Regions from separate parts of the Marinoscillum luteum genome, predicted to be linked through region 2. Evidence: riboswitches for the same ligand, from Rfam matches in the RefSeq annotation. Region 2 holds a riboswitch; the other holds the start of a gene.

Region 1 (3,882 bases), on a different contig from region 2:
ATGCCGCCCGGCACCAGATACATCAGCAGATACCGCACCACCAATCAGCAGCCGATCGAGGACATATTCGGCAAAATCAGCAGAAAATATAATAAAGCAAAGAAGGAAGGAGGCGACAGCTTCTACGATGCTCAATGGATGAAAGATAATTATGCTTTCACCGGTGAAGTATGGCTGGGTCACCTGAGGTATGGTACACATGGAAAGAACGGGATCGAAAGCTGCCATCCTTTTTTAAGACAAAATAACTGGAGAAGTCGAAACCTGGTGATGGCCGGCAACTTCAACATGACTAACGTGGACGAGCTTTTTGACAAGCTGGTCTCTTTGGGGCAGCACCCTAAGGAAATGGTGGATACCGTTACCGTGATGGAGAAAATTGGCCACTTTTTGGATGAAGCCAATCAGGCAGTTTTCAATAAATACAGGGGGACTAAAACCAATATTGAAATCACGGACATCATAGAGCAGGAACTCGATCTGCAGCGTATTCTTGAAAAGTCCTGCCGCGACTTTGATGGTGGATACACCATGACGGGGATGCTGGGGTATGGCGCAGCATTCGTAGCGCGCGATCCCAATGGCATACGACCAGCCTACTACTATGCCGATGATGATGTGGTGGTAGTGGCTTCAGAGAAGCCAGCCATCAAAACCACCTTCGAATGTAATTACAATGAGATCCGTGAAATACCACCGGGTCATGCACTGATCATTGAGAAAGATGGTAGCTACAGGGAGGTGAAGTTTATTGAGCCAAGGGTGAAAAAGTCCTGTTCTTTTGAGCGGATTTATTTTTCCAGAGGTACCGATCCTGATATCTACAATGAGCGCCGGAAATTGGGAGAACTACTTATCCCGAGCGTCCTCAAATCGGTCAATTTTGACCTGAAAAATGCGGTTTTCTCGTACATCCCCAATACAGCGGAAACCTCCTTTTTGGGCCTCCTCAGAGGTATTGATAATTACCTCATTGCCCAGAGAAAGGATATTATACTCGATCAGAAGCCCAGTGCGGATTCACTGGAAGAGTTACTTTCTTTTCGCCCAAGGGTGGAGAAGTTAGTGTTGAAGGATGCCAAACTTCGAACTTTCATTACCGATGATGCGCACAGAGACGATCTGGTGGCGCACGTATATGACACCACTTATGAGGTGATCAACAAGCGAAAAGATACACTCGTGGTAATCGATGATTCTATCGTGAGGGGTACCACTTTGGAGAAAAGTATTCTGACACTGCTGGATAGGCTGGAGCCTAAAAAAGTGGTGATTGTATCATCTGCTCCTCAGATACGATTCCCGGACTGCTATGGGATAGATATGAGTAAGATGAAGGATTTTGTGGCCTTCAGGGCGGTGCTTGCCTTGCTTCAGAAGCATGATAAGGAGTATCTGTTGGACGAGGTATATGAAAAATGTCTGGCCAGCACGGGAGATAAAAATCAGCCCAACTTTGTGAAGGAACTGTATGCTCCTTTCACTTACGATGAAGTTTCAGCCATGATTACGAATATTGTCCGACCTAAAGGCATGAAAGCTGAACTGGAAGTGGTCTATCAAACGGTAGAAAACCTACACAAGGCATGCCCTAACCATATTGGCGATTGGTACTTTACGGGTGATTATCCTACGCCTGGGGGAAATCGGGTGGTGAATAAGGCCTTTATGAATTTTATGAAAGGCTCCGAGGTGCGCGCTTATTAACGTAGGAAGTGAAATGCTGGAAATGCCAGTGGTTCATTTGCGAAAATTGGAAATAAGAGCGTAAAATTTTGAAAAATTGAATTTTTCAATACAAGTTATCGTTATTTTGATTCGGAAGTTTTGAAGTCTCAGTTTTGTGACTCACCTTTGCCACATCAATTAGCGTATAATTGATTTATAAAGAAGCGTGGAGAGACGGGCTCTGTGAAGCGCTAGCAACCTGAAAGCAATGTTTAAGGTGCTAATTCCTGTTTCTGGCGGTTGCCGGAATAAATATGAATTAATTGACCATGAATTTACAAACAACCTTCTTTTTTAAGTCAATTGACCTCTCGAGACATTCGATGAGTTGTTGTTGCTGTTGTTGTAAGTGATCCCTATCCCTTACTGAAATACAGCACCTTTTTATCCAACAACTTTTATCGTAATGCCTTTTAAGTTCAATTGTAACCCTTTATTCTTTCTAATGTCATGTTGTTGCTGCGCATGCGTGTGTTGCATATGCTGCATTTGTACATGACATCCCGGGAAGCACCAGAAATAAATAAAATATTTTCATTGTGTAACTAAAGCCCCGGGAGACTTCATTCAGGGGCTTTTTTTATAGAAAAAACAAAAAAATGATCACAAAAGACATCAGCAAAGAGGCCAAAGCCGACATCAAAGAGCTCAAGGATAAAATCCAGGATTTTAATCTTGGCAGAATACCTGAGGAGCGTTTCAAGTCTTTTCGTCTGGCCAGAGGAGTTTATGGGCAGCGTCAGCAAGGCGTGCAGATGTTTCGTTTGAAGCTGCCGTTTGGGAAAATCACCCCGGATCAGCTGGAGACGGTGGCCAATCTTTCAGAAAAATATACGAATGGTAACCTTCACCTCACTACCAGACAAAATATCCAACTTCATTTTGTGAGGCTGCAGGATACACCGGAAATGTGGGAGGCTCTGGAGTCCGTAGGGGTGACCACCAAGGAGGCTTGTGGTAATACCGTTCGCAACGTGACGGCTTCTCCATATGCGGGTATTGATCCCGAGGAGCCGTTTGATGTATCTCCCTACGCTCAGGGGGTATTTGAGTACTTCCTCAGAAACCCCATTTGTCAGGAAATGGGGAGAAAGGTGAAAATTGCTTTTTCATCCTCTAAGTCGGATGCGGCATTCACTTATATCCATGATTTTGGGTTTATTCCTAAGATCAAGAATGGCGCCTACGGATTTGAAGTGATTGTAGGTGGTGGGCTTGGTGCTCAGTCATTTATGGGGCAGTTGGCTTATGATTTCCTACCTCAGGATGAACTGATTCCTTTTATAGAAGCAGGCCTTCGGGTGTTTGATCGGTACGGAGAGCGGGAGCGAAGACACAAAGCGAGACTGAAGTATCTGATAGAGCCTAACAAGGGGATCGGTCTTGAAGGGTTCATGAAACTGATAGAAGAAGAGCGCAAATCTCTGAAGCATCAGACCTACAAGATCAACACCAAAAAGGTGATCACCAAAGTGCCTGAGGATCAGTCGATCTTGGGAGTGGGTGATTTTGAGCCCAATACTGCTTATAAGGAATGGTTTCTCACCAACGTGTTTGAGCAGAAGCAGGAAGGATTCTACGCCGTGAAAGTGAGAATACCTCTTGGAGACATCAAATCACCAAAGGCAAGAAAACTGGCTGACATAGCTCGAACATATGCTGCTGAAGACATTCGGTTTACCCTCAACCAGGGGTTGCTACTCAAATACATCCGTCTGGAGAATATCCCCGCGGTGTACCAGGCCTTGCAGGAGTTGGATTATGCAGCTCCGGGCTTTGATACCCTCGCGGATGTGACAGCCTGCCCGGGTACAGACACCTGTAACCTTGGGGTGACCAATAGTACTGCACTGGCCCTTGTTTTGGAAGATTTGATCCGTGATGAGTTTCCCCACCTGGTGGATGAAACTTTGATTAAAATAAAAATAAGCGGATGTATGAACTCTTGTGGCCAGCATATGGTGGCCAATATTGGCTTCCATGGCAGTAGCATCAAGAACGGTGACAAGGTATCTCCAGCCATGCAGGTGGTGATAGGCGGAGGGCTTGATCCAGATGGAAAAGGGAATATTGCAGAGAAGGTTATCAAAATACCTACCAAGCGAATTCCGGATACGGTGAGGACTTTGCTCAATGACTATGAGGAAAATGCCA
Region 2 (3,882 bases):
CTTTGGATCGGATACGTTTCAGGGCAGTTTCTGCCGACCCGAAATGCCTGCCTACGTGGTGGCTATCCATGGCCTTGGAGAGGTAATAATAACTCTCCACTGAAAATCGCTTACGGAGTTTCTCACCCTGATATCGCTGATAAGAGGATGCCGAGAAGTCATCCCATCGCTGGTCTATGTCTCGCTGCGTTTTGTTATAGGTGTTGTAGTGCCTGTATGATAGCATGGCTATGGCTCGGGCGGCCTCCAGTCCTTTGGCACTATCGATGTTTTCCAGCGCCATTCGCTGCGCTTCGTTGAAGGCAATCCCCCATGGGGAATGGAAAGCGTTGGTCGCTAAGGGTACGATGTGATCAAAAAGTGTAGGCTCTTCCACGGCCCATTCCAGAAGCTGCTGTCCACCCATAGATCCACCGATTCCCAGATGGATGGTTTCGATTCCCAAATGCGCTTTCAGTAGCTTGTGAGCATTCACCATGTCACGGATCGTGACCAGAGGGAAGTTATAGTTTTTTGGTCCGGTGGTGCCGTAGCATGAGCCCAGCATATTGGCACATACGACGAACTTATCTTCCGGATCGATAGCCTTACCGGGACCCACAAGCTCGGGCCACCACTCCGCGGGGTTCCCGTTTGCAGTGAGGGCATGAAACACCCAGGCCACATTGGTCTTCTCACTATTGAGCGTACCGTAGGTGGTGTAGGAAATCCGGACATTCCGGAGTGTGTCTCCACACTCCAGGATGAACGGTTCTTCTACTTTGAGGATCGCAGATTTTGGCTGTATTTGTTCGATGGTATTAGGCATTAACTTGATTGTCTGCATATATTTTTTCGAAAGCCTGCTGGAAATCCGCTTTGATATCATCGATGTGCTCGATGCCCAAAGAGACTCTGAGCAGGTTGGGAAGTACGCCCGCATTTAATTGTTCTTCATTGGATAATTGCTGGTGGGTGGTGGCCGCAGGCTGTATGATCAGCGTCTTGGCATCCCCCACATTGGCCAGATGACTGACCAACTCTAGATTATCTACTAGTTGTGTGGCCAACTCTTTTTCTCCCTTCAGGGTAAATGAGAGCACTCCTCCAAACCCGTTTTTGAGGTATTTTTTGGCAAGCTCATGATAGCTGCTGCTTTTCAGACCTGGATAGTTGACGGTTTCTACCAGTGGGTGCTGCTCCAGCCATTGTGCCAGCTCCAATGCATTATCCACGGTGCGCTGCACGCGCAGTGATAAAGTTTCCAGTCCCTGCAAAAGCAAGAAGCTATTGAATGGGCTGAGTGCCGGTCCAAAATCTCTTAGACCTTCCACCCGGGCTCGGATAGCAAAGGCAATATTGGGCAGACCTAGCGGATTTCCTTCTCCAAACACATCCCAGAAGACCAATCCGTGATAGCCCTCAGAAGGCTCGGTAAACTGCGGGAATTTTCCATTGCCCCAGTTGAAATTTCCACCATCTACGATCACACCGCCAATGCTTGTGCCATGGCCACCGATCCATTTGGTAGCCGAGGCAGTGACCACTGAAGCCCCATGCTCCAAAGGTCGAAAGAGGTAGCCACCGGCTCCAAAAGTATTGTCCACTATGAGTGGAATATTGTTTGCTTTGGCTACTGCCGCGATCGCCTCAAAATCAGGCACATTGAAACCCGGATTGCCGATGGTTTCCAGATAAATGGCTTTGGTTTTCTCATCGATCAATTTCTCAAACTCTTCGGCCTGGTCGCTTTCAGCAAACTTCACTTTAATGCCGAGGCGCTTGAAGGCTACTTTAAACTGATTGTAAGTGCCGCCATAGAGAAATGAGCTGGACACAAAGTTGTCACCAGACTCCAGAATATTGCTGAGTGCGATAAACTGAGCAGCTTGCCCGGAGCCTACCGCCAATGCGGCCACTCCCCCTTCCAGTGCAGCGATACGCTTCTCGAATACATCATTGGTGGGATTCATGATCCGACTATAGATGTTTCCAAATTCCTTCAGGGCGAAAAGGTTAGCGCCGTGCTCGGAGTTTTTGAATCCGAATGAAGTAGTTTGATAAATAGGCACAGCCCGTGATCCTGTAGTGGGGTCTATTTCCTGGCCTGCGTGTAGTTGTAAGGTTTCAAATTTTAATGCTGACATGAGTGTATATTTTTTAAGATTCTAGAATAGTATATGGGGTATGCTTTTATGACCAAAGACAATACATGAATCGGCCTGCGGATTTTCCAATAACTAAAAGGAACAATACCTGCGGAATTAGCAGTAGTAACACATACAACAGAACCCTCTGTCGATCGGAGAATGTGAAATAGATAACCTTGCTTCAATGCTTGGCAAAAAAGCAGTTGCTTTCGCAAAAGTGTTTTTGTTGAATTTCATAACTATCAATTTATATATCAGGAATTAGCACCTTCCCGTTTAGGGTGGGGGTTGCTAGCGCTTCTTAGAGCCTGTCTCTCAGCGCTTCTTTATAAATCGATGCTTTATCGATTTGAGAGCACAAACGTAACACGGAAAAATTAGTTTGCAAAAAAAAAGAAGGGCAATAAAAAAATAAAGCCGGTCAGAAAATTCTGACCGGCTTATCTATATCTAATCGAACTAAAGTTATTAGCCCAATGCTTTTTTCATGACTTCCCCGATATCTGCAGGGGAGTTGACCACATGGATGCCATTGGCGGCCATGATCTTCATTTTGGCGGCAGCAGTGTCATCTGCGCCACCGATAATGGCTCCGGCATGGCCCATTCTTCTTCCGGGAGGTGCTGTTTGGCCGGCAATAAATCCTACTACAGGCTTTTTGTTGCCATTTTCTTTGATCCATTTGGCTGCCTCAGCTTCGTAGTTTCCACCGATTTCACCGATCATCACGATCCCTTCAGTCTCCGGATCCTCCATGAGCAACTGTACAGCATCTTTGGTAGAAGTACCGATGATAGGATCTCCTCCAATACCGATGGCGGTAGTAATACCCAATCCTGCTTTTACTACCTGATCGGCTGCTTCGTAGGTCAATGTTCCTGATTTAGAAACGATCCCAATATTTCCTTTCTTAAATACAAAACCTGGCATAATGCCCACTTTGGCTTCACCCGGAGTGATCACCCCAGGGCAGTTTGGCCCTACCAGTTTGGCTCCTCTGGCAATGGCGTAAGGTTTGGCTTTCATCATGTCCTTCACAGGAATACCCTCTGTGATGGTGATGATAACCTTGATGCCTGCATCAGCAGCTTCCATGATGGCATCAGCAGCGAATGCTGGTGGCACGAAGATGATAGATACGTCAGCACCTGTTGCATCTACGGCATCCTTCACAGTATTAAACACAGGTTTGTCCAGGTGGCTTTGTCCACCTTTGCCTGGAGTTACGCCTCCTACTACATTCGTGCCATACTCAATCATCTGAGTGGCGTGGAAGGTTCCTTCAGTGCCGGTAAAGCCCTGTACGATTACTTTAGAATCTTTATTAACTAGAACGCTCATTTTGGATTGGTTTCTATTTGAGTTGCAAAAATATTTGAAATGGACACATTGCCAAACGGATTGTGAATATAAAGTATTATAATACATTTGCGGCAGTCAGATGTCATCCGCCACATCGGCAAATTCAGTATAAAAACAAGGCATGCATAAGGCTGAAGGGTTTCAGATCATTTCGGAGGATAAAACTAAAATAAGCGCTACGCTTTTTTCAGGGGATGCCAAAAGCGCACATCTGATCATCGTGAGCCCTGCGGCTGGGGCCCCTCAGCGCTACTACAAAGGGTTTGCAGACTACGCTTGCCAATACAAAGAATTTGATGTGATCACTTTTGACTATCGGGGGATAGGAGACTCGCTGCACAGCTCGGTCAAAGACGAGCGCTGCAAAATGAGCGACTGGGGAGACAAAGAC

What was found. A riboswitch is a leader RNA that binds a small molecule or an ion and turns the genes downstream of it on or off. The one in region 2 is predicted to bind S-adenosylmethionine.
Region 1: another riboswitch for S-adenosylmethionine. It lies ahead of ACHKAR_RS21300 (nitrite reductase); the one in region 2 lies ahead of ACHKAR_RS14655 (O-acetylhomoserine aminocarboxypropyltransferase/cysteine synthase family protein).

What each region holds. Positions count from the first base shown of each region.
Region 1 covers NZ_JBIPKE010000020.1:865,994-869,875, reverse strand. Annotated here, with positions in the region: gene ACHKAR_RS21305 (amidophosphoribosyltransferase) at 1-1,707, shown strand, start outside; SAM riboswitch class I at 1,880-1,989, shown strand; gene ACHKAR_RS21300 (nitrite reductase) at 2,328-3,882, shown strand, end outside.
Region 2 covers NZ_JBIPKE010000018.1:264,138-268,019, forward strand. Annotated here, with positions in the region: gene ACHKAR_RS14650 (homoserine O-acetyltransferase family protein) at 1-808, opposite strand, end outside; gene ACHKAR_RS14655 (O-acetylhomoserine aminocarboxypropyltransferase/cysteine synthase family protein) at 801-2,126, opposite strand; SAM riboswitch class I at 2,374-2,464, opposite strand; gene sucD (succinate--CoA ligase subunit alpha) at 2,598-3,470, opposite strand; gene ACHKAR_RS14665 (alpha/beta hydrolase family protein) at 3,613-3,882, shown strand, end outside.